Regions from separate parts of the Aeromonas sp. R6-2 genome, predicted to be linked through region 1. Evidence: predicted binding sites of a transcription regulator. Region 1 holds the regulator's gene; each other region holds the start of a gene.
What was found. Region 1 encodes sigma-54, which starts transcription at its own class of promoters, with help from an activator protein. Its sites were predicted from a motif close to TGGCACNGTTTTNGCTT; they were not measured.
Positions count from the first base shown of each region.

Region 2: the regulator sigma-54 is predicted to act here: its motif matches at 4,375-4,391, upstream of AB5Y48_RS01555 (ammonium transporter).
Region 3: the regulator sigma-54 is predicted to act here: its motif matches at 4,573-4,589, upstream of fliE (flagellar hook-basal body complex protein FliE).

Region 1 covers NZ_JBFODE010000035.1:14,945-25,469, reverse strand. The annotation lists gene AB5Y48_RS08475 (KpsF/GutQ family sugar-phosphate isomerase) at 47-1,042, shown strand; gene kdsC (3-deoxy-manno-octulosonate-8-phosphatase KdsC) at 1,042-1,596, shown strand; gene lptC (LPS export ABC transporter periplasmic protein LptC) at 1,593-2,153, shown strand; gene lptA (lipopolysaccharide transport periplasmic protein LptA) at 2,140-2,661, shown strand; gene lptB (LPS export ABC transporter ATP-binding protein) at 2,666-3,391, shown strand; gene AB5Y48_RS08450 (RNA polymerase factor sigma-54) at 3,445-4,893, shown strand; gene hpf (ribosome hibernation promoting factor) at 4,915-5,202, shown strand; gene ptsN (PTS IIA-like nitrogen regulatory protein PtsN) at 5,204-5,650, shown strand; gene rapZ (RNase adapter RapZ) at 5,688-6,560, shown strand; gene npr (PTS phosphocarrier protein NPr) at 6,557-6,829, shown strand; gene AB5Y48_RS08425 (transcription antiterminator) at 6,826-8,733, opposite strand; gene AB5Y48_RS08420 (KDGP aldolase family protein) at 8,799-9,539, opposite strand; gene AB5Y48_RS08415 (DgaE family pyridoxal phosphate-dependent ammonia lyase) at 9,543-10,525, opposite strand, start outside.
Region 2 covers NZ_JBFODE010000007.1:739-11,263, forward strand. The annotation lists gene gpsA (NAD(P)H-dependent glycerol-3-phosphate dehydrogenase) at 1-296, opposite strand, end outside; gene secB (protein-export chaperone SecB) at 298-771, opposite strand; gene AB5Y48_RS01540 (rhodanese-like domain-containing protein) at 823-1,254, opposite strand; gene gpmM (2,3-bisphosphoglycerate-independent phosphoglycerate mutase) at 1,460-2,989, shown strand; gene envC (murein hydrolase activator EnvC) at 2,999-4,288, shown strand; gene AB5Y48_RS01555 (ammonium transporter) at 4,461-5,681, shown strand; gene AB5Y48_RS01560 (substrate-binding domain-containing protein) at 5,744-6,775, shown strand; gene AB5Y48_RS01565 (bifunctional 4-hydroxy-2-oxoglutarate aldolase/2-dehydro-3-deoxy-phosphogluconate aldolase) at 6,826-7,467, opposite strand; gene edd (phosphogluconate dehydratase) at 7,489-9,285, opposite strand; gene AB5Y48_RS01575 (gluconokinase) at 9,282-9,791, opposite strand; gene AB5Y48_RS01580 (GntP family permease) at 9,956-10,525, shown strand, end outside.
Region 3 covers NZ_JBFODE010000055.1:112,392-122,916, reverse strand. The annotation lists gene fliI (flagellar protein export ATPase FliI) at 1-649, opposite strand, end outside; gene fliH (flagellar assembly protein FliH) at 653-1,447, opposite strand; gene fliG (flagellar motor switch protein FliG) at 1,451-2,509, opposite strand; gene fliF (flagellar basal-body MS-ring/collar protein FliF) at 2,502-4,205, opposite strand; gene fliE (flagellar hook-basal body complex protein FliE) at 4,217-4,534, opposite strand; gene rimO (30S ribosomal protein S12 methylthiotransferase RimO) at 4,753-6,066, shown strand; gene AB5Y48_RS14335 (DUF4442 domain-containing protein) at 6,115-6,582, opposite strand; gene fur (ferric iron uptake transcriptional regulator) at 6,814-7,245, shown strand; gene glnS (glutamine--tRNA ligase) at 7,353-9,014, opposite strand; gene AB5Y48_RS14320 (beta-N-acetylhexosaminidase) at 9,306-10,525, opposite strand, start outside.

The DNA.
Region 1 (10,525 bases):
TTTTTTATAATCCCGCCTTTCCACCCTGTTTCGGAGCCCCCTTTTCATGTCCGATGTCAGCGAAAACGTCTCTGTGGTCTCCCGTTTCAAACTCAGTGCCAGCCGGGTGCTGGAGATTGAGCAGGAGGCGATCGCCGGCCTGCAGCAGTACCTCGATGAGGCCTTTGATCGGGCCTGTGAGATGATTTTGCATTGCGGGGGCAAGATAGTGGTGACCGGCATGGGCAAGTCGGGCCACATCGGCAGCAAGATCGCCGCCACCCTGGCCAGCACAGGGACCCCGGCGTTTTTCCTGCATCCCGGTGAGGCGAGCCACGGGGATCTGGGCATGATTTCAGAGGGCGATCTCATCGTTGCCATCTCCAACTCGGGAGAGAGCGACGAGATCCTGGCCCTGCTGCCGGTGCTCAAGCGTCGCGGGGTGCCGCTCATCTGCATGACCGGCAATCCGGCCTCCACCATGGCCCGTGAGGCCAATGTGCACCTCTGCATCCGGGTTGCTCGTGAAGCCTGCCCCCTCGGACTGGCGCCCACCTCAAGCACCACGGCGACCCTGGTGATGGGGGATGCCCTGGCGGTTGCCCTGCTCGAGGCGCGCGGCTTCACCGCCGACGATTTCGCCCTCTCTCATCCCGGCGGCTCTCTGGGCAAGCGGCTCCTGCTGCGGGTCTGCGACATCATGCACAAGGAGGCGATGTTGCCCCTGGTGAGCGTCGATGCCTCCATCAGCGAGGCGCTGCTGGAGGTGAGTCGCAAGGGGCTCGGCATGACCGGCGTAGTGGCTGCCGACGGTACCCTGGCAGGCCTCTTCACCGACGGGGATCTGCGCCGCATTCTGGACCAGCAGGTGGATATCCATCACACCCCCATCAGTCGGGTGATGACGGCCAACTGCATTACCGTGGGGCCTGCTATGATGGCCGCCGAGGCGGTGAAATTGATGGAAACCCGTAAAATCAATGGATTACTTGTGGTCGATGAGCATCGACGCCCGCTTGGGGCCTTCAACATGCACGACCTGCTGCGCGCGAGGGTCATTTGATGTCTGATGTGATGACGCCCTATGGCACCGTGCCGGCCGAGCTGATGGCCCGTGCCGCTCGCATCCGGCTGCTGGTGTGCGACGTGGACGGAGTGCTCTCCAATGGCTTCATCTATATGGGGAATAATGGGGAGGAGTTCAAAACCTTCTGCACCCGGGATGGCGCCGGCATGAAGGCGGTGATGAGAGCCGGCGTCGAGCTGGCCATCATCACGGGGCGCAGCTCACGTATCGTCGCCGATCGGATGGCGAGCCTGGGGGTACGGCACCTGGTGCAGGGCGCGGATGAGAAGCTGCCCCACTTCGAGCGACTGCTGGCCGAGCTGGGGCTGTCTCCCGAGGAGGCCGCCTACGTGGGGGATGACACCATCGATCTGCCCGTGATGCAGGCGTGCGGCCTGGGGGTGGCGGTGGCGGATGCGCATCCGCTGGTGCTGGCCAGAGCCCATATGGTGACCCGACTCGGGGGAGGGCTCGGGGCGGTGCGCGAGGTGTGCGATCTGCTACTGCAGGCCAGAGGGCTGCTCGATGGCGGTGCGGAGGTGTCCGTATGAACCGCCAGACCCTGCTCTTTGGCGTGCTCTTTATCGTGGCACTGGCCTGTTGGCAGGTGCTGAACAAGCCGGTTGCGACGGTGGAGCCGACGCAGAAAGAGCATTTTCAGCCCGATTTTGTCGCTCGGGACATGGTGACCCTTCAATATGACGAGGAGGGACGATTACAGGACCGTCTCGAATCTGTCTACGCCGAGTATTTCCGTGCCATCGAGATGGTCAACATGACTCAACCCATCTTCTATCGCTACGATGAGCAAGGGCGGCCCGAATGGAGCCTTACCGCCGAGGAGGGGGTGCTTAACGTCGGTGATAACGCCATCTTGCGCCGCAAGGTACAGGTGGACGGACTGCTGGAGGAGGGGCCGGTGAAGCGCCTCGATACCGAATATATGGAGCTGGACCTGAATAATCAGGACATACGCAGCAATCAAGAGGTCAAGATGCTTGGCAAGGACCTGCAGACCGAGGGACTCGGTCTCAGGGGCAATCTGGACAAGCGCTACTTTGAGTTACTGGAACAGAGTCATGCGATCTATTTCAATGAAAAACGTTAATCTCGCCCTGGTGGCCCTGCTCTGCTGCGGCACCCTGCAGGCCAAGCAGTCGGATTTCGCCGAGCCGGTCTATGTGGATGCGGTGACCCAGACGGCCGAGTTGCAGGATAACCGCCTCACCTTTACCAAGGATGTGATCATCACCCAGGGCACTATCAAGATCCACGCCGACAAGGTGGTCGTGGTGCGCGGGGCCGAGAAGGGGTCCGAGGTGATGACCGCTTATGGCAAACCGGCCACCTTCTTCCAGATCCTGGACAACGGCAAGCCGGTCAACGCCCATGGGGACACCATTCGCTATGAGCTCAAGAAGCGTCTGGTGACCATCACCGGCAATGGCCAGCTCAAGCAGGAAGATAGCCAGGTTAACGGCGATCTGATCCGCTATGACATCGTCAAACAGAAGATGATGGCCGAGAGCAGCGATACCGGCTCACGGGTCAAGACGGTCTTCCTCCCCGATCAGGTGGAGAGTTTTGACAAGCCGGCTGACGGCAAGAAGGAGTAAGCTCATGGCGGTATTGAAGGCGGTAGGCCTGCAGAAGAGCTACAAGAGCCGCATGGTGGTCAGCGACGTGAGTCTGGAGGTGGGCACGGGTCAGATCGTGGGCCTGCTCGGGCCGAACGGAGCCGGCAAGACCACCTCCTTTTACATGATTGTGGGCCTGGTTCAACGGGACGCGGGCCACATCACCATCGACGATCGTGACATCAGCGCCCAGCCGATGCACCAGCGTGCCCGTAACGGAATCGGCTACCTGCCCCAGGAGGCCTCCATCTTTCGTCGTCTCTCGGTCTACGACAACCTGATGGGGGTCATGGAGACGCGCAAGGGACTCTCCAAAGAGGAGCGGGTCGATCTGGTCGAGCAATTGCTGGAAGAGTTCAACATTACCCATATTCGGGACAACCTGGGCCAGAGTCTCTCCGGTGGCGAGCGCCGTCGGGTCGAGATCGCCCGTGCCCTGGCGGCGGATCCCCGCTTCATTCTGCTCGACGAGCCCTTTGCCGGCGTGGACCCGATTTCTGTGATAGACATCAAGAAGATCATCCAGCATCTCAAGGATCGCGGGCTCGGCGTCTTGATCACGGACCACAATGTCAGGGAGACTCTGGATGTATGCGAGAAGGCTTATATCGTCAGCCATGGCAAGATGATCGCCGAAGGAACCCCGGAGCAGATCCTGGCCGATGAACAGGTCAAGCGGGTCTATCTGGGGGATCAATTCAGTCTATAGTAAGGGTGATCTCCCCTCGCCTGAATGCTGAACATAAGGACATTCCAACGTAGATGAAGCCGACACTGCAGCTGCGTCTGGGTCAACAGCTGACCATGACGCCACAATTACAACAGGCCATCCGTTTACTCCAGCTTTCGTCCCTGGAACTTCAGCAGGAAATCCAGCAAGCCTTAGAGAGCAACCCATTGCTGGAGCAGGAGGAAAGTGATCTGGATCCGGATGGGCGAGAGCCTATGCCGGAAGTCGGCGATGCCAGCCAGATGGATAGCTCCGAGGCCATGTCCCAGGAGCAGATGCCTGACGAATTACCGGTTGATACGACCTGGGATGAGGTCTACTCGGCCGGCACGGCCCAGCTGGCGACGCCCTCCTTCGACGGGGAAGAGACCGTCTACCAGGGGGAAACCACCGAAAACCTGCAGGACTATCTGCTGTGGCAGATGCGTCTCACCCCCTTCTCCGATCTCGATGCCGCCATCGCCCTGGCTATTATCGATGCCATCGACGAGTCCGGCTACCTGACCGTGACCCTCGAAGATATTCAGATGGCAGTCAGCTCCGAAGAATACAGTGTGGAGATGGACGAGGTTGAAGCCGTGCTCAAACGGGTGCAGCATTTCGACCCCGTCGGGGTGGCCGCCCGCTCGGTGCAGGAGTGTCTGCTGATCCAGCTTGGCCAGTTTGAACCGACCCTCCCCTGGCTCAAAGAGGCGATCGAGGTGGTGACCGAGCACATGGATCTGCTGGGGGCCCGCGATTACCGGACACTGGCGCGCAAGACCCGGCTCAAGGAGAGCGAGCTCAAGGAGGTGCTCGACATGATCCTTCAGCTCGAGCCCCGCCCCGGTAATAGTGTGGTGCAGAGCGATTCCCAATACGTGATTCCGGATGTCTCCGTGGTCAAGAAGGGAAAGCGCTGGGTGGTCGAGCTCAATCCCGACAGCGCGCCGCGGATCAGGGTCAATGAGACCTATGCGGCCATGGCGCGTAACGCCCGCAGCAGCACAGATACCCAGTTTATCCGCTCCCATTTGCAGGAGGCTCGCTGGTTTATCAAGAGCCTGGAGAGCCGTAACGAGACCCTGCTCAAGGTGGCCAACTGCATCGTCGAGCAGCAGCAGGGCTTCTTCGAGTATGGGGAGGAGGCGATGAAGCCGATGGTGCTGAACGACATCGCCGAGGCGGTGGAGATGCACGAGTCGACCATCTCCCGGGTGACTACCCAGAAATTTATGCATACTCCCCGCGGTATTTTCGAGCTGAAGTACTTCTTCTCGAGCCATGTGAATACCGAAGGTGGGGGAGAATGTTCATCGACCGCCATCCGCGCCTTGATCAAGAAACTGGTGACGGCCGAAAACCCTGCCAAGCCGCTTAGCGACAGCAAGATCACCGATCTGCTGGCAGAGCAGGGGATCATGGTGGCACGAAGGACCATCGCCAAGTATCGCGAGTCCCTCATGATTCCACCCTCCAATCAGCGCAAACGCCTGGTGTAGGCAAAACAAAAGGAAGACGTTATGCAAATCAATCTGACTGGACACCATGTAGAGATCACCGAAGCACTGCGGGAGTACGTCAATAGCAAGTTTGCCAAGCTGGAGCGCCATTTCGACCATATCAACAACGTGCACGTGGTTCTCAATGTCGAGAAGCTCAAGCAGATCGCCGAGGCCAAGCTGCACGTCAACGGTGGCGAAGTCTTCGCCAACTCCGAGCATGCGGACATGTATGCCGCTATCGATACCCTGATCGACAAGCTGGATCGACAGATCATCAAGCACAAAGACAAGCTACAGCAAAAATAAGATGCAACTGGAACACATATTGAGCAGGGACTGCACCCGGAGTGCAGTCCCTTGTAGTAGTAAGAAGCGGGCGCTGGAACTCATCAGTGAGTTGGCGGCCGATCATCTGGGCACTTCTCGTCAGACCCTGTTCGAGTGCCTGTTGGCCCGTGAAAAGATGGGCAGTACCGGGATCGGCGGCGGTATCGCCATTCCCCATGGCCGTATCGGGGACGAATTTCCCCCGACCGCCGTGCTGCTCACCTTCGAAGAGCCCATCTCCTTCGATGCGATCGACAACCAACCGGTCGACCTTCTCTTTGCGCTGCTGGTTCCCGAGAGCGAATGCAAGCAGCACCTCAAGACGCTCTCCATGATGGCCTCGCGGCTTGCTGACAAAGGCATCTGCCGTCAGTTGCGCCAGGCGGCCAGCGATGAAGAGCTCTACCAGATCATGATTTCCGCCTGAACCCCGCCGCGGGCTCTCCAGGATGTAAGGAGGAAGTATGCAACTCATCGTCGTCAGCGGCCGCTCCGGGGCCGGCAAGACGGTTGCCCTGAGGGTTCTGGAGGATCTGGGGTACTACTGTGTCGACAACTTGCCGGTTGTCCTGCTGCCCCAGCTTATCGTGGCGCTGGAGGGGCAGTACGACAAGCTGGCAGTGAGCATCGATGTGCGCAACCTGCCGCAGGTGCCCGATAAACTCGATGAGCTGCTGCGCCAGGTGCGCAGTGAGAAGCGGGTGGACTATTCGAGCTTCTTCTTCGATGCCGACAACAGCACCCTGCTGCGCCGCTACGGGGAGAGCCGCCGTCTGCACCCCCTGTCACGCAATCAGCTGACGCTGGATGAGGCCATCCGGGAGGAGACCCACCTCCTCTCGCCCCTCTCCTCCAGCGCCGATCTGCGGGTGGATACGACCAGCCTCAGCATTCACGACTTAAGCGAGCTCATCAAGACCCGGGTACTGGGCAAGAAAGAGAGCGAACTGGTCATGGTGTTCGAGTCGTTTGGTTTCAAATATGGCATCTCCAAGGATGCCGACTTCGTCTTCGATGCCCGTTTTCTGCCCAACCCCCACTGGATCCCCGAGCTCAAGCCTTTCACCGGCAAGGACCAGCCGGTCGCCGACTATCTGGCCAGCCAGAGTGATGTGATGCTCTTTATCCAGCAGATCGAGAGCATGTTGACGACCTGGTTGCCCCATTTGGAGCGCAACAACCGCAGCTACCTGACGGTCGGGATTGGCTGTACCGGCGGTCAGCACCGCTCCGTCTTTATCGCCGAGCGTCTGGCCGAGAGCTTTCGCAAGCTGGGCAAGAATGTACAGCTTCGCCACCGCACGCTGGAGAAGAGCGCCGCTAAGGATAAGCAATGACCCTGCACGCCTCGGTCGAGGTGAAGAACCGGCTGGGCATGCACGCCCGGCCCGCCATGATGCTCTTCGAGCTGGTACAGAAGTTTGATGCCCAGGTGTTGCTGCGCAACGAGACCGGCGTCGAGGCCGAGGCGAACAGCATCATCGCCATGCTGATGCTCGACTCCGCCCAGGGGGGGCACATCGAGGTGGTGGTAGAGGGGCCCGAGGAGGTCCAGGCCCTGGAGGCCGTGGTCGTCCTGTTTGCCAGCGGCTTCGACGAGGATTAGTCGAGCAGCCGCCGGGCCGCCTTGTAAAACGCCGTGAAGTCGTGACAAGCCAGCAGATCTCTGCTGGCTTTTTCATTCATCAGCGTCAGGAAGATGTCATAGAGCCCCATCGCCTCTTCGTAGTCGGAGTGGCCGATGGCGAGCAGGAAGATGACCTGGGCTCTCTCCCCCTGGCCCCACTCTATCCCTTCCGGTGCCAACACCGTATAGACGCAGGTCTGGTGGGCCAGGAGGGCCAGGGAGTGGGGGGTGGCGATGCCATCTCCCAGCCAGGTGGAGACGATTCGCTCGCGCTCGCACAGGGAGGCGTGAAACTCGGGGGGCACGCTCCCCTCATGTTCCAGTTGATGACACAGATGCCTGAACAGGGCCGCCTGACTCATCGTTTCTTCCAGATAGAGGAAGTGATGAGGGGAGAAGTATTTGTTCAGCAGATAGGGGCGGGTACGATCGCTGAGTACCAGCTTGCCGAGCTGCTCGAGCTGGGCCTGGGTCGGGAAGGGGTGAAGCTGCAGCAGGGGCAGCCCCTTCTCCTCCAGGCGGCTGGTGCTGATGACGAAGTCGGCATCCAGCTCGGCCCTCGCCTCATAGTTGCGCAGAGACCAGATCACCTCCAGAGCGAGTTGGGGGTAATCCCGGCGGATACGAGCCTCGAGCAGGCGCGCCGTTGCGTTCTCTCCGTCACACACCAGCAGGGCGCGTGGCGGCCGGCGATAGCCGATGTCGTAACGCCGCTCCAGCCCAACCCCTACGTGGATCACCAGATAGCCTATCTCGTGGTCGGTGAAGTCGTAGTGTTTGTGGTGACACCATTCGGCCAGCGCTCCCAGGGTGATGTCGTAGGCGAGGGGATAGTGCTGCTTGATATGGTCGGTGAGGGGATTATGACTGGCGATGTGATAGCGCACCCGCAGCAACATGGGCAGCACATGATTCAGGAGATCCCGCGCCAGTTGATCGTCATCGCCCAGCTCATAGCCGTACTGGATCGCAATATGCTCGAGCAGGTGCTTCACCAACTCCCGCCCTTCCTGCTCCTGGAGCGCCGTGAGCAGGCCTGCGGGCAGACTGGCCCGACCCTGCAGCTGAATGGCGAGCAGGTTGATCTCGCCACTGCCCGGTTCGGTCAGGGTTGGCAGGGTGGAGAGGATGGTGCGGGCCAGGGTTACCGCCTGCGGGCAGATCTCGGGGCAGGATAGTGTCGGCTGGCTCTTTCCTGCGGCGAGACGGGCGAGCACGATGGCACAATAGAGGGCCAACTGTTGACGGCTATCGTCAGAGAAGCGCAGGGGGGAGAGGTCGAGCAGGGGCTGGATCTGCTCCCGTACCACACCCAGCGTGTGGCTCGGACAGAGCAGATGGAGCAGCGTCTGGATCGGCTGCCCCTCTCTGAGCTCCTGGGCCAGCAGCTGTGCCAGGCAGGCGCGAATGGCGAGTTCGTCGCCGACCAGCTGCAGCCCCTGATGGGCGCGGCTCTCCACCTGCAGGCCAAACCGGGCGAGGCGCTCGCGCACCTCCCCCATGTCACCCTGCAAGGCAGTACGGCTCAGGTACCAGGTATCGACCAGTTCATCCAGTTTGATCCCCCGCTCGGCACCGAGCAGCAAAACCATCAGGTGAATGACCCGCTCGCGACTGGTGCGCGGCAGTGCCAGCTCCTCATCGAGCCTTCGCTGCAGTCGCTCGAAGCGCGCCGGATCGAACCGGGTAAGCTGGTAGCCCTCGCCCCTCGAATGGGCCAGGTGGGCACCATGGGGAGCGATGATCTCGTTGAGAAGGGCGACATCGCTGCGCACGGTGCGTGTTGAAACCTGCAGGCGTCGGGCCAGCTCCTCCTGAGACAGGGTCTCCTGGCGAAGGGCTTCAAACAGCTGGCGCAGGCGGGGGTGTGGGAAGGTGGCCATGCATGCAACTCCTGCTTAATCGCCCCAGCATGCCTGCCAGACATGGCCGGGGCAAGTCGGGGTGTCTAGCCCAGGCGCTCTTTGACCATCAGCAGCAACTCGCTGACCTGTGAGGGGCGGGTCAGGCCTGTCTGAGGATCCATGATGGAGCTGTAGACATGAGGGATGATTCGGCCCACCCCCGCCTCGAGAGCGATGTCGAGGATGGCGCCGACGTTATCGGGAGTGATGCCTCCGGTGGGCTCCAGCATGAAGTCGTTGCGGGCACAGGCTTCGGCCACCGCCCGATACTCCTCCCGGCAGGCGAGCCCCCCCATGGGGAAAAACTTCACCGAGCTGCCCCCCATGTCCTTGAGCAGGGCGATGGCGGTATCGATGGAGACCACGCCATCCGGTTGTGCTGCGCTGAGTGGGCCGGTGGCGATCTTCACCATGCCCGGTGTGCCGGTGGGGGAGATGAGGCCATTGACCAGGCTATCGGCATCGCCCAGCAGGGCGCGGCTGGCGCCGACACCGGTAAACACCTGGTTGACGTGTTGTGGCTTGAGGCGCCCGGCCAGGGTCGCCACCATGGCGGACTGGCGCGGGTCACCGGCACCGAGACCAATAGAGAGGGCATTGTCGATGAGACCGGCATAGTCGCGCATGTCCGCCTCGGCGCTGTCGAGGTCCGGGTAGTTTTTGGAGAGGACCCCGACCAGCACATGGCCCTCGGCGGCGGTGAAAATATCGCGGGCATTCTGTTTGGAGCCGGCCAACACGTTGAGGCAGACACGGCCGCGGTAGAAACGATCGGAAAGAGACATGGGTTACTCCTGGCAAAGGTGGTGGATGGCATCACGGATCTGCAGCAGCTGGGTGGCCGATACGCTGCGCACATCGATCTCGATCACCCCCTCGTTGGCCCGGTAGCCGCGGCAGTAGATGGCCGGGTTGCCCCGCTCGAGACGTTTGACGACGTCGTTGGCGCTCAGGGGGAAGCGCTCGTCGAAGCGGATCTCGCAGCGGGCGATATCGCGTCCGGCGCTGTCCATCACAGGACGGCTGCTGACGCCGGGCAGGGCGTTCATGGCTTCGACCAGTGGCAGCATGCGTTCACCCATTGACTCTGCGCTTTCGGCATGGCGAGCCAGGTACTCCTCGATGGCTCGGGTCAGTCCCAGGATCCCCTCCTTGCCCACCTTCATGGCGCGGCCGATGCCGGCGGATTGCTGGCGTACCCAGGCGATATAGTCGCGTTTGCCGATGACCAGGCCACTGGTGGGCCCTTCAATGGCCTTGGCGCCGCTGTAGATCACCAGATCGGCCCCCAGCTCGTGATAGAGGCGCAGATCCTCTTCCGCAGCCGCATCGACGATGAGCGCAATGCGGTATGCCTGGGCCACGGCGGCGGCTTCAGCCACTCCCAGGATGCTCTTGTGCACACAGTGATGAGACTTGATGTAGAGGATGGCGGCAGTGTTCTCCGTGATGGCGGCGGCCAGCTGGGCGGCGGAACACTCGTTGGCATAGCCAGCCTCGACCACCTTGCCACCCCCCAGGTTGACCATGGTGCCGACCGGTGCGCCAAAGTTCACGTTGTGCCCCTTGGGCAGCACTATCTCGCACGGTACCTCGTGGGGGTGGGCGTGCAGGTGCTCGAGGCGATAGAGATCGCCGCGCACGATGAGGGCAGCCACACTCTGGGCGATGCCGGCGGCGGCGCAAGCCACCACCACCGCATCCTCCACCCCGATGAGGTGAGCCAGGTGGGCGCCGGTGCGTTCGACCAGATCGTTCATCTCGAAGTAGT
Region 2 (10,525 bases), on a different contig from region 1:
CGCAGGAAGGGCCTGATCCGGGCCAGCACCTCTCCGAAGACATGGCTCGGGACTACCAGCAGCAGCACGGGAGCCGCCGTGACAGCCTCTTGCAGATCCGAGGTCAGCAGCAGGGAATCGGGAAAGGGCACATCCGGCAGGAAGGCCTTGTTGCAGTGCTCTCTGGCCAGATCGGCAACGTGAGCCGGATCGTGACCCCACAGCAGGGTCGGATGGCCGTTACGGGCCAGAGAAATGGCAAGGGCGGTGCCATAAGACCCCGCCCCCAAGACCGAAATGGCAGCCTTGTCACTCATCTCAAGCTTCCGCAGTGGCCTGCTCTGCCTGCAGTTGGGCCACATGCTGGGCGAACAGGGCATCGAAGTTGACTGGAGCCAGGTTCAGCTGCGGGAAGGAGCCGCGGTTAACCATGGCGGAGACGGCTTCACGAGCGTACGGGAACAGGATGTTCGGGCAGAAGGCGGCCAGGCAGTGAGCCAGCTGCGGCTCCGGCAGGTTGCCGATGGTGAAGATACCGGCCTGGTGCACTTCGCACAGGAAGGCGGTCTCTTCGCCCAGCTTGCAGGTGACGGTCAGGGTCAGCACCACTTCGTAGATGCTTTCGGCCAGCATATTGGTCTTGGTGTCCATATCCAGGCTGACTTCCGGCTGCCACTCTTTCTGGAAGATGTGCGGGGTGTTCGGTGCCTCGAACGAAACATCCTTCACATAGACGCGCTGGATGTGGAATTCCGGTTGCTGTACTTCCTGGTTGTTGATCGCTTCAGCCATGTTGTTTGATTCCTTTATTTAGCAAAAACGGGGCCTGTGGCCCCGGGATTATCAGCGCTTCTTGGTGACCGGCAGGTTATCTGCACGCCACTGGGCCATGCCACCCGCCAGGGTGTGCACCCGCTTGAAGCCATGCTTGTAGAGGGCTCCGGCGGCGGCACCCGCACTCATACCTGTCTCGCACACCACGATAATGGGGTCATCCTTGTGCTTTTCAAGCTGGCCCAGGTTGTTGGCCTGGATTTCGCTGAGGATGAGGTGCTGGGCACCGGCCAGATGGCCGCGACCAAACTCGTCGAGAGTACGGATGTCGACCACCACGGCATTCTCGCGGTTGATCAGCATGGTGGCGGCGTGGTTATTAACCGCCTTGACGGGGGAGAAACGGGCACGCACCGTGGTGTAGATCAGGGTGCCGGCCAGGCCGAACCAGGCTGCGGTGAGCAGGGGGTTGCGGCCCGCGAAATCCAGATACTCTTGCATCTTTCCTACAATCCAAATCCGGGACAAGGGCCCGAGTATACATGGGGGAGGTGAGAATATCAGCCATCAATGGGGCAAAGCGGGAGCACGTTCTCAGGCAGGGCTGGCGGGCCCCGGCGGATCAGGTGACTATTTCGGCGGATGTAGTAATATTACGCTAGTTTCGCTTTCTGCAATTCATTCCAATCCGAGAGGACATAGTCTTATGTCAACAGCCAAGAAACCCCTGGTTCTGGTCATCATGGACGGTTGGGGCTACAGCGACAAGGCAGAGCACAACGCCGTCGCCGCCGCCAACACCCCCAATCTGGATCGCCTCGCTCGTGACTACACCAGCACCCTCATCTCCGGCTCCGGCCTCGACGTCGGTCTGCCCGATGGTCAAATGGGCAACTCCGAGGTGGGTCACGTCAACATCGGCGCCGGCCGGATCGTCTACCAGGAGCTGACCCGCATCTCCAAAGACATCCAGGACGGCCCCTTCTTCGACAACGTCGAGATCGGCAAGGCCGTCGATGCCGCCGTTCAGGCCGGCAAGGCTGTCCACATTATGGGCCTGATGTCTCCGGGTGGCGTGCACAGCCACGAAGAGCACATCCTGGGGATGATCGAGATGGCCGCCCGTCGTGGCGCCGAGCAGATCTACTTCCACGCCTTCCTGGATGGCCGTGACGTGCCGCCGCGCTCCGCCCAGTCCTCCATCGAGCTGTTCGACGCCAAGTTTGCCGCCCTCGGCAAGGGTCGCTTCGCCTCCATGATCGGTCGTTACTACGCCATGGATCGCGACAACCGTTGGGACCGCGTACAGCAGGCCTATGACCTGATGACCCAGGGCAAGGGCGAGTTCACTGCCGCCTCCGCCACCGAGGCCCTGGCTGCTGCCTACGCTCGTGACGAGAACGACGAGTTCGTCAAGGCCACCCGTATCGGCGAAGCCGCCCCGATGCAGGATGGCGATGCCCTGATCTTCATGAACTTCCGTGCCGACCGTGCCCGCGAGATCACCCGCGCCTTCGTCGACACCGACTTCACCGGTTTTGCCCGCGAGGCCCTGCCGAAACTGAACTTCGTGATGCTGACCGAGTATGCGGCCGACATCAAGACCGCCTGTGCCTACCCGCCAACCGCCCTGGTCAATACCCTGGGTGAGTGGCTGGCCAAGCAGGGCAAGACCCAGCTGCGCATCTCCGAGACCGAGAAGTACGCTCACGTCACCTTCTTCTTCAACGGTGGCGAAGAGGCCTGCTTCACCGGCGAGGATCGCGAGATTGTGGCCAGCCCCAAGGTAGCCACCTACGATCTGCAGCCCGAGATGAGCTCTGGCGAACTGACCGACAAGCTGGTTGCGGCCATCAAGAGCGGCAAGTACGACGTCATCATCTGTAACTACCCGAACGGCGACATGGTCGGCCACACCGGTGTGTTCGATGCCGCGGTCAAGGCTTGCGAGGCCGTCGATCACTGCATCGGTCGTGTCACCGAGGCCCTGGCCGAGGTGGGTGGCGAATGCCTTATCACCGCCGACCACGGCAACGCCGAGAAGATGATGGATGAAGAGACCGGTCAGGCGCACACCGCCCACACCAACCTGCCGGTGCCCCTCATCTACTTCGGTCGCAAGTCCGAGGTGGTAGAGGGCGGCAAACTGTCCGATCTGGCGCCTACCATGCTGACTCTGATGGGTCTGCCTGTGCCGCCGGAAATGACTGGCAAGCCCCTGATGATTTTGAAATAATTCCGCCCCATGCGGGGACGTGACTTGATTTCAAAGCACTTACAACGCGTCGGCCTTTTGGCCGGCGCGCTGTTTTATTGCCTGAGCGCCCAGGGGGGGCTCAACAACGATCTGGGCAAGGTCCAGAACGATATCAAGGCTCAGCAGAAGGCGGTCAAGCTCGGCAAGCAGGAGCTGGCCAAGCTGGCCAAACAGCTGGAGCAGGATGAGCGCGCCGTCTCTGTCGCCGCTGCCAAGCTGGCGGATACCCGCTCTCAGCTCAAGAAGAGCGAGAGCCGTATTCAGGAGCTTGCCCGCGAGAAGGACGAACTGGAGCGCCAGGCCAACCAGCAGAAGAGCCTGCTGGCCAAGCAGGCCGAGAGTGCCTTCCGGGCCGGCGATCACGACTATCTCAAGCTGCTGCTCAACCAGCAGGATCCCAATCGCCTCAGCCGTACCATCGACTTCTACGACTACCTCAACAAGGCCCGAATTGAGGCCATCGAGTCCCTGCGTGCCACCCAGCGGCGGCTGACCGCCAATCAGGAGGCGACTCGGGAGACCCTGGGTCGTCAGCAGCGCCTCCTCGACGATCAGAAGCAGCAGCATCAGGGGCTGCTCGCCAGCCAGCAGAGCCGGGAGCAGACCCGCAGCCAGCTGCAGCAGGATGTGCAGAGCGATGAGGCCAAGCTGGCCAAGATGGTGCAGGCGGAGAAGCGCCTCAAGGCACGCCTCGAGGAGTTGCGCCGCCAGCAGGAGGAGGCCGAACGCCGCGAGCGCGAACGCATCGCCAGGATGAAGGCGGAGCAGGAGCGGCTACGCAAGCAGGCGGAGCAGGCCCAGGGGGAGGAGGAGCGCCAGCTCGCCCGCCGTCAGCAAAAAGAGCTGGAGCAGGCCGAGGCCCAGAGCCGTCGCTACAGCGGAGGCCTGAGCACCAGCAGCGCCCTGCGCTGGCCGGTGCAGGGGCCCATTCTCATCTCCTACGGGTCACGGCGCACCGCCGAGATCAAGTGGAAAGGGACCCTGATCGGCGCCCCCGAGGGCACTCAGGTCAAGGCGGTAGCGCCCGGTCAGGTGGTCTATGCTGACTGGCTCGATGGCTACGGCATGCTGCTGGTGGTCGATCATGGCAAGGGTTATATGAGCCTCTATGGTCACAACCAGTCTCTGCTGCGCCATGTGGGGCAGAAGGTCGAGCAGGGCGAGCCTGTGGCCCTGGTGGGTAACAGTGGCGGCCAGGATCAGACCGGTCTCTACTTCGAAATCCGTTATCAGGGGGAGGCGATCAACCCCACCAGGTGGCTCTCCCGGCGCAGTTAGTGCCCCATTTTGGTGCCAGGCACACAACTGGTGCCCCATCCTGAACCAATGCGTCTCTATCGGGCCCTCTTTTGGGCCCGATTTGCTGGCACGACTCCTGCTCTGCTCTCCCTCCGCCAGCCCCCTCGACGGGGCGGTGCATGACAACAAATCAGGATGATGGAGACACACAGTGCAGGACCCCAACGCTATCGCAACCCTTACCCAGAGTGCGGACACCCTGTTCGTGCTCGGCGGCGCCATCATGGTACTTGCCATGCATTCCGGCTTTGCCTTTCTCGAACTGGGCACGGTGCGCAGCAAGAACCAGGTCAACGCCCTGGTGAAGATCATCACCGACTTCGGCATCTCGACCCTGGCCTACTTCTTCATCGGCTATTGGCTTGCCTATGGCAAGACCTTCTTCGCCGATGCGCCGACCCTGGCGGCAGGGCAGGGCTACGAGCTGGTGAAGTTCTTCTTTTTGCTCACCTTCGCCGCCGCCATCCCGGCCATCGTCAGTGGCGGTATTGCCGAGCGGGCGCGCTTCTACCCCATGTTGCTCTGCTCCGGGCTCACGGTGGGGTTGGTCTATCCCCTGTTCGAGGGGATCGCCTGGAATGGCAACTTCGGCCTGCAGGCATGGCTTGAGCTGCGCTTCGGGGCCCCCTTCCACGACTTTGCCGGCTCGGTGGTGGTGCATGCCGTGGGGGGCTGGATCGGCCTGGTGGCCGTGGTACTGCTCGGCATGCGCAAGGGGCGCATTCGCGGTGGTCAGGCGGTGGGCTTTGCCCCCTCGAACATCCCCATGCTGGCGCTCGGGGCCTGGGTTCTCACGGTCGGCTGGTTCGGCTTCAACGTCATGTCGGCCCAGAAGCTGGGGGGGATCAGCGGTTTGGTCGCCCTCAACTCCCTGATGGCCATGGTCGGCGGTACCCTGGTGGCCATGCTGCTCGGCCGCAACGACCCGGGCTTCATCCACAACGGTCCCCTGGCCGGGTTGGTGGCGGTGTGTGCCGGTTCGGATCTGATGCACCCCTTGAGCGCCCTGCTGGTCGGGGGCGTGGCCGGGGCCATCTTCATCGGCACCTTCACCTGGTTGCAGCGCAAGCGCCCCCAGATAGACGACGTGCTCGGGGTGTGGCCCCTGCACGGACTGTGCGGTGCCTGGGGAGGGATCGCGGCCGGCATCTTCGGCCATCCCTACCTGGGTGGCATGGGCGGGGTGAGTCTCAGCAGCCAGCTGATCGGCACAGGTCTTGGTATCCTGACAGCCCTGTGTGGCGGCGCTCTGATCTACGGCCTGATGAAGCGGCTGGTGGGACTGCGCCTGAGCGAGGAAGAGGAGTTTATTGGCGCCGACCTCGCCATCCATCACATCGCCGCCACCAACCGGGACAAGGCACCCATCTGACGGCTGACTTGGGGGAGCAAAACGGGTATGTTACACGTAACATTTTCCGCCGGTTCTCCCCCATGCACGACACCCGAAAACGTCGCCCCACCCTGCAGGATATCGCCGACCGGGTCGGCGTGACCAAGATGACGGTCAGCCGCTATCTGCGTGACCCCGGCTCGGTGGCCGAGGCCACCCGGCAGCGCATCGCCGAGGCGGTCGAGGCGCTCGGCTATATTCCCAGCCGGGCGCCTGACATCCTCTCCAACGCCACCAGTCGCGCCATCGGTATCCTGATTCCCTCTCTCTCCAACCAGGTCTTCTCGGCCGTGGTGCAGGGGGTCGAGGCGGTCACCCGTGCGGCCGGCTACCAGACCCTGCTGGGACACTATGGCTATAGCCCGGAACGGGAGGAGGAGCAGGTCGCCTCGCTGCTCTCGTTTCATGTGGATGGGCTCATCCTCTGCGATACCGAACACACCGAGCGCACCCGCAAGATGATCGCCACGGCAGGCATTCCTGTGGTGGAGGCGATGGACTTCCCCGAGGCCCCCATCGACATGGTGGTGGGAATGGATCACCGCGCCGCGGCGCGTGCCATGACCGAGGCGATGCTGGCCCGGGGACGGCGTCATATCGTCTATCTGGGGGCTCGTCTCGACGTTCGCACCCGGTTGCGGATGGCCGGCTACTACGATGCCATGGGAGCGGCCGGGTTGACGGGGGAGCACCTGCTGACCGGGGAGTCCTCCACCTTCATCCTCGGTGGCTCCTTGCTGGATCAGGCGTTGGTCCGCTGGCCCGACCTGGATGGCCTGTTCTGCACCAACGATGACCTGGCGGTGGGGGCCATACTGCGTGCCCAGGCGCTCGGCATCCCGGTTCCGGGGCAGATTGCCATCGCCGGTGCCAATTCCCTCAACATAGGGCGCGCCATCTCGCCGCAACTGGCCAGCATCATCACCCCGCGTGAGGAGATAGGGCGCGAGGCCGCCACTCTGCTACTGGCCAGCCTGGCCGGTCAGTCGCTGGCGACCAAGGTGCGCGACCTCGGCTTCACCCTGTTCGAGGGGGAGAGCCTGGGTGAGATCCCCCGGCCCATCCGTTCATGAAACAGGCCACCCCTCGGGGTGGCCTGTCGGTTTGGCAGGGGGCGCCGTGCTTAGCGGCTGACCAGTGCGACCGCCTCGCGGGAGAGGCGGGTCACCTCGTCCCAGTTGCCGGCCTTGACGGTGTCGGCTGGCAGCATCCAGGAGCCGCCGACGGTGGCGACGCTCTTAAGGGCTAAATAATCGGCCACGTTCTTCGGGCCAATACCGCCGGTCGGGCAGAAGCGCACCTGGGGCAGGGGAGCGGCGATGGCGGCGAGCGCCTTGGTGCCCCCGTTGGCCTCGGCCGGGAAGAACTTCAGATGATCGTAGCCGGCTTCCAGGGCCTGCATCACCTCGGAGGGGGTGGCGACGCCCGGGATCAGCGGTGCACTCCCCCTTGCGGCATGGGCCAACAGGGCCGGGGTCATGCCCGGGGAGATGACGAAGCGGGCGCCGGCGGCGACGGCGGCGTCATACTGGGCGGCGTTGATGACGGTGCCGGCCCCGACCATGGCCTCGGGCATCGCCCTGGCGATGCGCTCGATGGCGGCCAGAGCCACCGGGGTGCGCAGGGTGATCTCGAACACCGAGATGCCACCGGCCAGCAGGGCCTCGGCCATCGGCACGGCCTGCTCCAGATCGGTGATGACCATGACCGGGACCAGGGGAGAGGCGGCGAAGACCTCGGCGGGGGAGACGTTCCAGTTGTGCATGGGAATTTCCTTCTGCTGATCTTATTCGAAGATGGTGGCGCCACACTCGGCGCTGGATACGGCGCGACGCATCACGCCAAACAGTTCACGACCCCAGCCTTCCTGCTCGGTGCTGAGATCGATGGGGGCCGGCTCGCGGCCGCTCAGATCGCTCAGGCACATCAGGCTGCCCTGATTGGCGTCGAGGCGCAACAGGTCGCCATCGCGCAGCAGGCCGATGGCTCCGCCGTGCAGCGCCTCCGGGGTGACGTGGATGGCGGCCGGGATCTTGCCCGAGGCGCCGGAGAGGCGGCCGTCGGTCACCAGAGCCACCTTGTAGCCGGCCTTCTGCAGGTTGCCCAGCACCGGCATCAGCTTGTGCAGCTCCGGCATGCCGTTGGCGGCCGGGCCGTTGTGGCGAACCACGATGACGGCGTCCTGATTGAGTTCACCGGCCTTGTAGGCGGCCTCCACCGCGTGCTGGGAGGAGAAGACCCGGGCCGGCGCCTCGACGAGGCGATACTCGGGGGCCACGGCGGAGACCTTGACCACGGCGCGGCCCAGGTTGCCGTCGAGCACCCTGGTACCGCCGCTCGCCTGGAACCGGGCGCCGGGCAGGGCCAGCACCTCCGGGTCGCGGCTCGCCCCCGCCTCTTGCCACACCAGCTGACCCTCCACCAGGTGCGGGTTCTTGAGATAGTCGGCCATGCTGCCGAACACCGGGGTGGCGTCCAGGTGCAGCAGTTGTTGCTCGGCCAGACGGCGCAGCAGACCCGGTACGGCCCCGGCCTCCTGGAAGGCGTTCACATCGGCCGGACCGTTCGGGTACATGCGCACCAGCAGTGGTACCACATCGGAGAGCTCGCTGAGATCGTCCCAGGTCATGATGAGGCCGGCCTGACGGGCGATCGCCACCATGTGGATGCTGTGGTTGGTGCTGCCGCCGGAGGCGAGCAGGGCCACCAGGCCGTTGACCAGGCTGCGCTCGTCGAGCACCTCGGCCAGGGGGCGGAAGTGGCCTGAACCGCCGACCATGGCGCTGATGCGCCGGGCGGCTTCCCGGGTCAAGGCCCGGCGCAGCTCGCTGTGGGGATGCACGAAGGCCGAGCCCGGCAGCATCAGCCCCATCGCCTCGAACACCAGCTGGTTGGTGTTGGCGGTGCCATAGAAGGTACAGGTGCCGGCGGCGTGGTAGGCGCCGCACTCCATCTTGAGCAGGGCGTCGCGCCCTACTTCACCGGCGGCGTACTGCTGGCGCACCTTCACCTTCTCGTCGTTGCTGATGCCGCTGGCCATGGGACCGGCCGGCACGAAGGCGGTCGGCAGGTGGCCGTGGGAGAGGGCCCCCATCAGCTGGCCCGGGGCTATCTTGTCACACACCCCAAGCAGCAGGGTGGCGTCGAAGGTGTTGTGGGAGAGGGAGAGGGCGGTGGCCTGGGCGATCAGATCCCGGGAGAAGAGGGACATGTCCATCCCCGGTTGGCCCTGGGTGACGCCATCGCACATGGCGGGCACGCCGCCCGCCACTTGGGCGCTGTGGCCCAGCTCGGCCAGCGCACCCTTGATGATCTCCGGGTAGCCCTGATAGGGCTGGTGGGCACTCAACATGTCGTTGTAGGCGGTGACTATGCCCACGTTGGCGCGGGTCATGTCGAGGATGCGCCCCTTCTCGTCACAGCTCGAGGCGGCGACGGCGTGGGCCAGGTTGCCGCAGGCCAGGGCGGCGCGGGTCTTGCCCCTGGCGGCCATCTGCTCGATGCGGGCGAGATAGGCGGCGCGGCGCGTCTGGCTGCGCTCGCGAAGGCGGGCGGTGACGCGGGCGATGACGGGATGGATCATTGCTTTGCCTCCAGGGCGTGGACGGCGCGCTCCACCACTTGCTCGAAGCTGCCGTCGATGTCGATACGGATCACCCCGGTTTCCCCTTCCGGTCGCTCCAGGGTGGTGAACTGGCTCTGCAACATGGCCTCTTTCATGAAGTGTCCCTGGCGCGCCTTCATGCGCTCGAGGATGAGGTTGAACTCGCCGTCGAGAAACAGGAAGCGCACCGAGCGGTTGCCGTCGCGGATGAGGTCACGGTACTGACGCTTGAGGGCCGAGCAGACGATGATGCCGGTCTCGTTCTTGTGCTCGAGGCTGTAGGCCGCATCACGGATACGCTCGAGCCAGGGGGCACGATCCGCGTCGTTGAGAGGGGTGCCGTTGGCCATCTTCTGGATGTTGGCTCTCGGGTGGAGATCGTCCCCGTCGATAAACTTGGCGCCGATGGCTTCTGCCACCCGGGCGCCTACCGAGGATTTACCGCTGCCGGAGACCCCCATCACGATAATGCTCATTCCCGCCATTGTTTGACCTCTATCTCACTTCTTGAAAATCGTTTGTCGAATGGCTTCTAACTTACCACGTTACCGGTAACATGTTACCGGTAACGTTGCGCATTGTGAAGTGAAGCACAGAATCGTGCGACGCATAATAGGAACCAAGTGAGGATAAGAAAATGGATGGAGCGGTGAACACACCCGATGTGGCCTATCTGCTGTCTGTCGCAGGTGGCGCCATCGTTCTGCTGCTATTGCTGATCATGCGTTTCAAGGTGCACGCCTTCGTCGCCCTGACGCTGGTCAGCCTGATCACAGCCCTGGCCACCGGGGTGACCTACGACCAGGTGATACCCACCATGCTGGGCGGTTTTGGCAGCACCCTGGCCTCGGTGGCGCTGTTGGTGGGGTTGGGCGCCATGATAGGGCGGATCCTGGAGCAGACCGGGGGGGCCAAGGTGCTGGCCGATACCCTGATCAACCGCTTCGGGCCCGAGCGGGCACCGCTGGCGCTGGGGGTGGCCTCCCTGCTGTTTGGCTTCCCCATCTTCTTCGATGCGGGGCTCATCGTCATGCTGCCCATCATCTTCAGCGTGGCCAAGCAGTTTGGCGGCTCTGTGCTCAAGTATGCACTCCCCTCGGCCGGCGCCTTTGCCGTGATGCATGCCTTCCTGCCTCCTCACCCGGGGCCGGTGGCGGCGAGTGAGTTGCTGGGGGCCAACATAGGCTTGCTGACCGTGGTGGGCTTGCTGGTGGCGATC
Region 3 (10,525 bases), on a different contig from region 1:
CGGCCCGCTCACGCCCTTCGGCGCCGAGGATCTCCTCGATAAACTCCTTGACCTCGCGGCCCCGTTCACCGATGAGCCCGACGACCACCACATCAGCCACCGAGCCCCGGGTCATCATGCCAAGCAGCACCGACTTGCCGACCCCGGAGCCGGCAAACAGTCCCATCCGCTGCCCCTGTCCCACCGTCAACATGGCGTTGATGGCGCGCACCCCCACATCCATCGGCTGATGAATGGGGCGACGGGCCAGTGGGTTGATGCCCCGTGCGGCAAAACGGGCCGTCTGGGCACTGAGGATGGGGCCCAGCCCATCCAGGGGCTGGCCAATGCCATCGATAACTCTTCCGAGCAAGCCCATACCGACCGGGATCCCCTGCTCTTCGGTAAGCGGTACGACCCGGGCGCCGGGGATCACCCCCTTGAGCTGTTCACTGGGCATCAGATAGAGACGATCGCCCGAGAAGCCGACCACCTCGGCCTCGAGCATCCCCTCAAGGGTATCTATCCGGCAGAGCGAACCGATGGCGGCCCGGCACCCCACCGCCTCCAGGGTGAGCCCCACCACCCGCGTCAATTTTCCGGCAACCGGTGTGCGTGGCGCAATCTCACCGACCCGGTAGCGTTGCAGGCGATTCAAGAGCTCGCTCATGGTTTACGACTCCTGGTTGTCGCGCAGAAAATTGCGCAGCAGCTGGGCGATACGGGACTCAAGTTGCATGTCGATGCTCGACAAGGTCGTCGCCAGTTGTACGTCCCCGGGAGAGAGGGTGGGATCCGCCGCCAGCCGCCAGCCGCGCTTGTCGCACTCCTCGGCGCCAAAGGCCTCCTGCACACGGGTCACGTCATCCGGATGCAGCTGCAAGGTGACCCCGCTCTCGGCCGCCGGCAAGTGGGCCAATCCCTCCTTGAGGGCGGCCAGCAGCAGTCGCGGCGAGGTCTCGGCCTCGTGCTTGATAAGCGCCCTGGCCAGTTGCATGGCCAGGCTCACCAACTGCTCTTCGACCCTCTCGTCCATCTCGGCGAGGGGGGTGGCCAGGCGTGTGGCGAGCTGCTGCCAGTGGGCAATGGCCTGCTCGATCACCTCGCGTCCCATGGCCAGCCCCTCTTCGCGCCCCTGGGCAAAGCCGGCCTCGTGTCCCTTTTGCAATCCCTCCAGCTTGCCCTCTTCCAGCCCCTGGGCAAAGCCGGCCTCGCGCCCCTCGCTCATCCCCTCCTCCCAGGCCGCCTGGCGGATCGCCTCGAGCTCCTCGGCGGTGAGGGTGGGGGCAGGCTCAGGCTCCGGAGCCACATCAGGCTCCGGCTCCGCTTGCTGGTACCAGTCGGGAGGCAACCCCAGGGCATTGCTCGAGACGGCGTGCTCCACCTCCATCTCGGGCCATCCCCAATCCTGTATCTCGACGGGATCCTGCTCCGGGCGCAGGTAGCCCCTTAATTTGCGATCGCTCATGGATTAGAGGAACTCGTCGCCGCCACCCGAGCCCAGCATCAGCTCGCCTGCATCGGCCAGACGACGGGCGATAGAGAGGATCTCTTTTTGCGCCGTCTCGACTTCGGAGACGCGGATCGGCCCCATCGCCTCCAGATCATCGGCCAGCATCTCGGCCGCCCGTTTGGACATGTTCTTGAAGATCTTGTCGCGCAGCTGGTCGTCGGACCCCTTGAGGGCGCGCTGCAGCAGATCGCCGGGCACTTCCCGCAGCAGGGTCTGAATGCCGCGATCGTCCACATCGATGAGGTTCTCGAACACGAACATCAGATCCTGGATCTGCTGACTCATCTCCTCGTCCGCCTCGCGGATGGAGTCCATCAGCTGCCCTTCGACGTTGGTGTCGAGGTAGTTCATGATATTGGCCGCCGCCTTCAGGCCGCCCATCTTGGCCGCCTGAGCACCGGCGGCTCCGGCGAACTGTTTCTCCATGATGTCGTTAAGCTCTTGCAGTGCCGCCGGTTGTACCTCCTCGAGGTTGGCGATACGCATCACCAGATCGAGGCGCACCTGCTCGGGGAACTGGCTTAAGATCTCGGCCGACTGCTCGGGCTCGAGGTAGGAGAGCACGATAGTCTGGATCTGCGGGTGCTCGTTTTGGATGATGCTGGCCACCTGGCGGGCATCCATCCACTTGAGCGAGTCGAGGCCGCGGGCACCGGAGCCAAGAATGATCTGGTCCACCAGGTTGCTCGCCTTGTCCTCGCCCAGGGCCGCCACCAAGGCCTTGCGCACGAAGTCTTCGCTGCCGATGCCGATGTTGGTGTACTTCTGAATGTCATCGATAAACTGGCGATGCACCGCCGCCACCCGATCGTGGCTGAAGTCGGACATGGAGGCCATCGACATACCCAGACGCTGCACCTGCTTGGGCTCGAGGTGACGGAAGATCTGGGCGGCATCCTCCTCGTTGAGGCTCAGCATCAGCACGGCGGCCATCTCCATGCCACTCATGCTGTCAAGGATCTGACGCTGGGCCTCGGTGATGTCGTTACCGGTCACCTGGTTATTACTATCAGGCATCTTTGGTTACCCACTCCTTGATGACCTGGGCAGCCAGGTCGGGTTCGTTAGCCACCAAGGCACGCACGGCCTTGAGCAAATCTTCATCACGATGCAGGTCCGGCAGCTTGAGCTGGCCATCGCGCAGGCCAAACACCGGCTCGCTCTCGGCCTGGGCGGCAAGCAGGCTCAGCTCGTCGTCGCCACCCAGTACCGCATGGTTATCGAAGTCCAGCTCATGCTCGGGCTTGGCATCCGGGTAGAGCAGGCGCTTGAGCATGGGCCTCACTATGGTCACGATGAGGACGATGATGATAAGCACTGAGGCCGCAATGCGCACCGCGCGCCAGAACCAGGGCTGCTCATAGAGAGGAGGCTCGGCCACACTCTCGAGTTCCGGACGGTTGAAGGGGATGGTCACCACCTCCAGGGTATCGCCACGGGTCACATCAAAACCGAGGCCCGCCCCGAGTACCCGACGCAGGGTATCGAGCTCGGCCTGGTTGCGCGGCTCGCGGGTCACCTTGCCGTCGGCAGCTGTCGCCGTCTTGAAATCCACCGCCACCGAGACGGTCATGCGGCGGATCCCTCCCATCTGGCGACGGGTGTGGCTCACCGTAGTATCGAGTTCATAGTTGCGGGTCGCCTCTTTGCGCGAGCGGCCCGAGGCGCTATTGCTCGCCCCCTCACCGGTCGCCTTCTCGGGAATGGTGGCATTGCTGGGAGGCTGATTGGTCAGCGCCCCCGGCACCCCCATGCTCTGACCGTTGGCACTGCTCTCCTCCATGGTCATCTCGGAGCGCACAGCCGGCAGATCCGGGTTGAAGGTCTTGCGGGTCTGCTCCTGCTGGGTGAAGTCGAGGGCGAGATCCACCTCGGCGGTGTAGTTGTCGGCGCCAAGCACGGGGATCAGGATGGCGTCGATCTTCTGCTTGTACTCGAGCTCCTGCTTCTGCTGCATGGCAAACTCGCGCCGGGTCTGGGCGGCCACCGGGTCTTGAGAGCCGGAGTTGAGCAGACGACCGTTCTGGTCGGTCACTGTGACCCGGGTCGGCTCGAGCCCGTGTACCGCGGAGGCCACCATGTCGACGATGGCATCGACGGTGCCCTGATCGAGGGCGGCGCCCTTGAGGTTCACCACCACGGTCGCGCTGGGTTTGCGCTCATTGCGGGCAAAGACGTTGTCCTTGGGAATGGCCAGCAGCACCTGGGCCTTGGCCACACTCTGAAACTGTTCGATGGCACTGGCCAGCTGACGCTCGCGGCTGAGTTTGAGACGCTCCCCCTCCATCCGCTGGCTGATCCCGAAGCTGGAGTCGTTGAGCAGAATATCCTCACCGCGTCCTCCCAGCTCTTCCGGTGAAGTGAGCCCGGCACGGGTCAGCTGAAGACGGATTTCCGGGTATTTCTCGGCGTTGACCAGGACAGACTTGCCCTCCACCTCATAGGGAATCTTCTGCTGATCCAGATAATCCAGGGTCTTGACCAGTTGCTCCGTGGTGAAGGTGCCGAGGGGACGCATGTCGGGCTCCTTGCCCCACAGCAGGATAAAGACAGCGATGGCCAGGCAGATGGCCAGCGCCAGGATCAGGGTGATCTGACGCAGGATATCGCTGTTGGAGAGGATGCTGCCGATGGGAGAGCTCTTCTGCTCATTCTCGTCCAGGGTGCCGGCGTCCCCTTCCAGCAGCAGATCACCGTTTTGTTCGCTAGCCACGTTCTAAATCCTTACACCGGCATATTCATGATGGTCTTGTAAGCCTCCACCACCTTGTTGCGCACCTGCACGGTCGCGTCGAAGGCGATAGAGGACTTCTGGGCCGCAATCATCACCTGCGAGAGGTCGATTGAGCGGTCACCGCTGTCGAACCGGGTGCGCAGATCGTTGGCCTGCCCCTGTAGCTCGTTGACGTTGTTGAGGGCCTGGCGCAGCATGACACCAAAATCGGAAGAGACATTCTGACTGGGCGGGGTCACCAGACCGTTGCCGGCCTCGACCCTGAGCGACTGCATCTCCTGCAGCAGGTTGGTGGCATTGATATCCATGATGATCCCCAGACAAATGATTGACGCTGGATGCGTTTATGCAATCACGGTGCCAAGTTCTGCTCTCTCTCGAACACCACGCCCGCACGCCCCTCCCCACCGATTATCCCTGCCGAGAGCAGGGTCATGGGACGCTCGATCACGTCTCGCTTTTGATATAGACTTACGCGCCATTTTCCGGCGACCTGTACAAACAATATTCAAGTTTTGGAGTGAGCATGTCCAACCCGCGGATCGGTTTCGTCAGCCTCGGCTGCCCGAAGAACCTGGTCGATTCTGAGCGTATCCTGACCCAGTTGCGTACCGAAGGGTACGACGTGGTCCCCAGCTATGACGATGCCGAACTGGTGGTGGTCAACACCTGCGGCTTTATCGACAGCGCCGTACAGGAATCCCTCGAGGCCATCGGTGAAGCCCTCTCCGAGAATGGCAAGGTGATCGTCACCGGTTGCCTGGGCGCCAAAGAGAACCAGATCCGCGAGATCCACCCCAAGGTGCTGGAGATCACCGGTCCCCACGCCTATGAAGAGGTGCTGGGCCACGTTCACAAGTATGTGGCCAAGCCCGAGCACAACCCCTTCACCAGCCTGGTGCCGGCACACGGGGTCAAGCTCACTCCGCGTCACTACGCCTATCTGAAGATCTCCGAAGGCTGCAACCATCGCTGCACCTTCTGCATCATTCCCTCCCTGCGCGGGGATCTGGTGAGTCGTCCCATCGGTGAGGTGCTGGCCGAGGCCAAGCGCCTCAAAGAGGCCGGCGTCAAGGAGATACTGGTCATCTCCCAGGACACCTCCGCCTACGGGGTCGATGTCAAACATCGCACCGGTTTCTACGACGGCATGCCGGTCAAGACCAGCATGGTTGCCCTGTGCGAGGAGCTGGCCAAGCTCGGCATGTGGGTACGCCTGCACTATGTCTACCCCTACCCGCACGTGGATGACGTCATCCCCCTGATGCGCGATGGCAAGGTGCTGCCCTACCTGGACATCCCGCTGCAGCATGCCAGCCCGCGTATCCTCAAGCTGATGAAGCGTCCGGGGAGCGTCGAGCGTACCCTGGAGCGGATCCAGAAGTGGCGTGAGATCTGCCCCGAGATCACCCTGCGCTCCACCTTTATCGTCGGATTTCCGGGTGAGACGGAAGAGGATTTCCAGATGCTGCTCGACTTTATCGCCGCCGCAGAGCTGGATCGGGTTGGCTGCTTCAAGTACAGCCCGGTGGAAGGGGCCAAGGCCAACGAGCTGGCCGACCCCGTGCCGGAAGAGGTCAAAGAGGAGCGCTTCCAGCGCTTCATGGAGCTGCAGCAGCAGGTTTCCATCCGCAAGCTGGCTCGCAAGGTCGGTCAGGAGATGAGCATCATCATCGACGAGGTGGACGAGGAGGGCGCCACCGGTCGCTCCTTTGCCGACGCCCCCGAGATCGATGGCATGGTCTACCTCAACGGTGAGACCGGGCTCAAGGCCGGGGACATAGTCCGGGTCAAGATCGAGCACGCTGACGAATATGACCTGTGGGGCAGCCTGGTCTGACCCACCAAGGAGAAGCCCCGCAGCGCGGGGCTTCTCGTTACTCGGAGCTTATCGATGTTCGGGGCGCTTGCGCACATAAAGGGTGCGCCGTACCCTGGCGACCACCTCCCCCTTGCCATCCTGGATAGAGACGGTGAACTCGGGGAAATACTTCTCCCCTCCGGCCGTTTTCTGGACTATCTCGCCTAGCTTGCTGTCAGTCAGGTGGAACTCCGCCACCAGGGGACCCTTGCCCGGCTTGATGTAATCGATATCCCCGGACTTGTCCCACACGAAGTAGTGGTTCCTGAAATGGCCCATCAGCATCAGGGGATAGATGGGATCGGTCATCGCAAACATGCTGCCCCCAAACTGGGTACGGTTGGCGTTCAGGGTTGACCAGCGCGACCTGAGCAGGACCCGGCAGTAGCGATAGTCCTCGCTCAGGGTCTCAATCTTGATGCCGGCACCCCGGAAAGGGGGCCAGAGGTTAAGGGCCCAACGCACGCACCAGGCCCGGGTAAACAGCCACTTCATGAGATCTCATCCGACTAGATTGGATGTTACATCATATCAACATCTTTTTGCCTCACAAGGGCCAATCACCCCTATCGAGTCGCTCGATGCTGAGAAAAAACCATTGAATTATCGGGTTTATTTTCCCCAATCCCCGATCCTATAATGACCTCACTCGCCAGTTCGAGGTTGCCATTCCGGTGGCACTCCATCAGAATATCCCCACCACAGAGAATGCGAATAACTAGTACTATGGCTGACAATAACCAAGCGTTGAAGAAAGCCGGGCTCAAGATCACCTTGCCCCGCGTCAAGATCCTGGAAATCCTGCAACAGCCGGAGTGCCACCATACCAGTGCCGAAGATCTCTACAAGCGCCTGATCGATCAGGGTGAAGAGATTGGCCTTGCCACCGTGTATCGCGTTCTCAACCAGTTTGATGATGCCGGTATCGTCACCCGCCACCACTTCGAGGGGGGCAAGTCGGTGTTCGAGCTGGCCAGCCAGGAGCACCACGATCACCTGGTCTGCCTCGACTGCGGCAAAGTCATCGAGTTCTCCGACGACGTCATCGAGCAGCGTCAAACCGAGATCGCCAAGAAGCACAACATCCGCCTGACCAACCACAGCCTCTATCTGTACGGTCACTGTGCCGACGGCACCTGCGGTCACGGCGACGAGTGATCCCCTCCGCTTGCATGAAAAAGCCAGCCCTTGGGCTGGCTTTTTCATGGGCAAACGACAGGCAGCAAAAAGGCGGGTGACCCCGCCTTTTTTGTGCTCAGGCTGACTTAACCTTCGACCTTGCCCCAGGAGTCGCGCAGGGCCACGGTGCGGTTAAACACCAGACGCTCCGGAGTGGAGAGCTTGTTGTCGGCACAGAAGTAGCCTTCGCGCTCGAACTGGAAGGCCTGCTCCGGCTGGGCGTCCTTGAGGGAGGCCTCGACGCGGGCACCGCTGATGATGATCAGTGAGTCCGGGTTGAGGGTCGCCTCGAAGTCATCCTCGGCACCCGGATTCGGCACCTTGAACAGGCGATCGTAAAGACGGATCTCCGCCGGCAGGGAGGTGGTGGCGCTGACCCAGTGGATCACCCCCTTCACCTTGCGGCCATCGGCCGGATCCTTGCCCAGGGTATCGGCGTCATAGGTGCAATAGATGCAGGTGACGTTCCCCTCGGCATCCTTCTCGACCCGCTCGGCCTTGATGACGTAGGCGTTGCGCAGACGCACTTCCTTGCCCAGCACCAGACGCTTGAACTGCTTGTTGGCCTCTTCGCGGAAGTCGGCCTGATCGATGAAGATCTCGCGGCCAAAGTGCAGCTCGCGGGAGCCCATCTCCGGCTTGTTCGGGTGGCTCGGGGCAGTCAGGGTCTCATCGTGATCCAGATTCTCGATCACCACCTTGACCGGGTTGAGCACGGCCATCGCGCGCGGCGCGTTCTCGTTGAGATCGTCACGGATGCAGGCTTCCAGCATGCTCATCTCGACGATGTTATCCTGCTTGGTCACGCCGATACGCTTGCAAAACTCGCGAATGGAAGCCGGGGTATAGCCACGGCGACGCAGACCGGAGACGGTCAGCATGCGCGGATCGTCCCACCCGTCCACGTGCTGCTCGGTCACCAGCAGGTTCAGCTTGCGCTTGGACATGACGGTGTATTCGAGGTTCAGACGGGAGAACTCGTACTGACGCGGGTGGCAGGGGATGGTGATGTTGTCCAGCACCCAGTCATACAGGCGACGGTTGTCCTGGAACTCCAGGGTACAGATGGAGTGGGTGATCCCCTCCAGGGCATCCGAGATGCAGTGGGTGAAGTCGTACATGGGATAGATGCACCACTTGTCACCGGTCTGGTGGTGATGGGCAAACTTGATGCGATAGATCACCGGATCGCGCATCACCATGAAGGGAGAGGCCATGTCGATCTTGGCGCGCAGGCAGGCGGCCCCTTCGGCAAAACCACCCTCCTTCATCTTGGCGAACAGGGCCAGGTTCTCCTCCACGGAGCGCTCGCGGAACGGGCTGTTCTTGCCCGCCTCGGTCAGGGTGCCGCGATACTCGCGCATCTGCTCGGGGGTCAGCTCGTCCACATAGGCCAGCCCCTTCTCGATCAGCTCAACGGCATAGACGTGCAGCTGATCGAAGTAGTCAGAGGAGTAGCACACCTCGCCATCCCACTCGAACCCCAGCCACTGCACGTCGCGCTTGATGGACTCGACATACTCGATATCTTCTTTCACCGGGTTGGTGTCGTCGAAACGCAGGTTGCACTTGCCCTGATAGTCGCGGGCAATGCCGAAGTTCAGGCAGATGGACTTGGCGTGACCGATATGGAGATAACCGTTGGGCTCCGGCGGGAAGCGGGTATGCACGCTGTCATGCTTACCGCTGGCCAGATCCTCGTCGATGATTTGGCGGATAAAGTTGGTTGGGCTGCTAGCCGAAGTCATGGGGCTCACCTCAAAAGTCGTACATCGCGGGATGGTGGCCGACGGCCAGCTGCATACCCGACATCAAGCCGATAATGATCCACCATTCACGGCTCGCGCTCAACCGCTATTTGGCATCTGATTGAGCGGGTCGACCCGAAAAAAAGCCCCGCTACATGGCGGGGCAACCCAATGGAGAAATTACAAGCACAACACACACGGTCGGTGGATAACTCCCTATCCCCCTTTGCCAAGGGCTCGGGTGAACCCTTGGTCAAGGAGGGAGGGCCCAAGGCCCTCCCGGGAACGCGATTAACCGTTCACCTCGGTAACACGGCTCACCCGCTTGCCATCGAAGCTGACGGTGCGCAGGTAGACGGTGCCGGAGACCATCGGCTTGTTGCCGGCGTCATAGCGGCTCCAGCTCTGGCCATCGGTGCTGAACTCGATGGGCAGACCCGGCAGGTCGACGTTGGCTTCCAATACACCCTTGACCACCTTGGCCCCCGGTACCGAGAGACGATACTCGACACCGGCCTGGTCCAGCTTGGGCAGCACTCGCTGACCCAGTACGTTGGCAAACTGGTTCCACTCCTTGCTCAGGGTGGCCTTGTTGACAAAGCGGGTCTCACCGGAGAACTCGCGGCCCTTCACATAGTCGAGCTCGAAGCCCCCCTTGTGCCAGGCGCGCTCGGCCACGGAGAAGAGTCGCGGATAGACCATGTACTCGTACTGGGCATCGGTACGGACCGTTTCACTCCACTGCTGGCCGGAGATCCCCTTGAACTTGACCGGGTCATGCTCACCCTTGGCCACGAAGGCATTGCCGTCGCGGTCAACCGAGGTCTCGGCGTTTTGCGGCAAGTTCTCCGGGGCGAAGGCGAACACCTTGCGGGTATCGTTGAAACGGGTCGCCCAGTAGTAGCCACGCTCGGCCGGATGCACCTCGTTCGGGAAGTCGAAGTAGAGGTAGTCCGGGTTGGAGAGCACCACTTCGTAACCGTTGTGAGCCCATCTCATCGCCTCGTTGAAGCCACCCCAGTAGAGGGTCTCCCAGAAGTTGACGCGAGTCTTGTCGGTGGCAAACTCACCGGCATTCTTGGCGTACTTCAGGCCATCTTCCCACGCCTGCAGGGTGGAGAAGCCATGGCCCTTGACCATCTCGCTCACTTCCTTGGCGAAGTAAACCGGCAGCTCACCCACTTCCTTGATCTGACCGTCGTCGATCATCTTCTGGCACATGGGGGACTTGCCAAAGGGCTTGTCCTGCTTGCTCCAGTCGGTGTTACCGCGCCAGCCCACCAGCTCCTCGGGCTTGGTGACGGCCGGGTCTTGATAGCCGCCACCCAGCATGATGTTTTTGGCCTCGTCACCACCATAGTGCCAGGCGGTCAGGGGCTGGCCGGCGGCCTGGTGCATCTTGGCCACCTCATCCATCACCTTGGCCACGAAGGTGGCCGCGCCCGGCTGGCAAGGGTTGATGAAGGACATCTTGTCGTAGAACTGCACCGAGGTGACGTTGGAAGTATCTT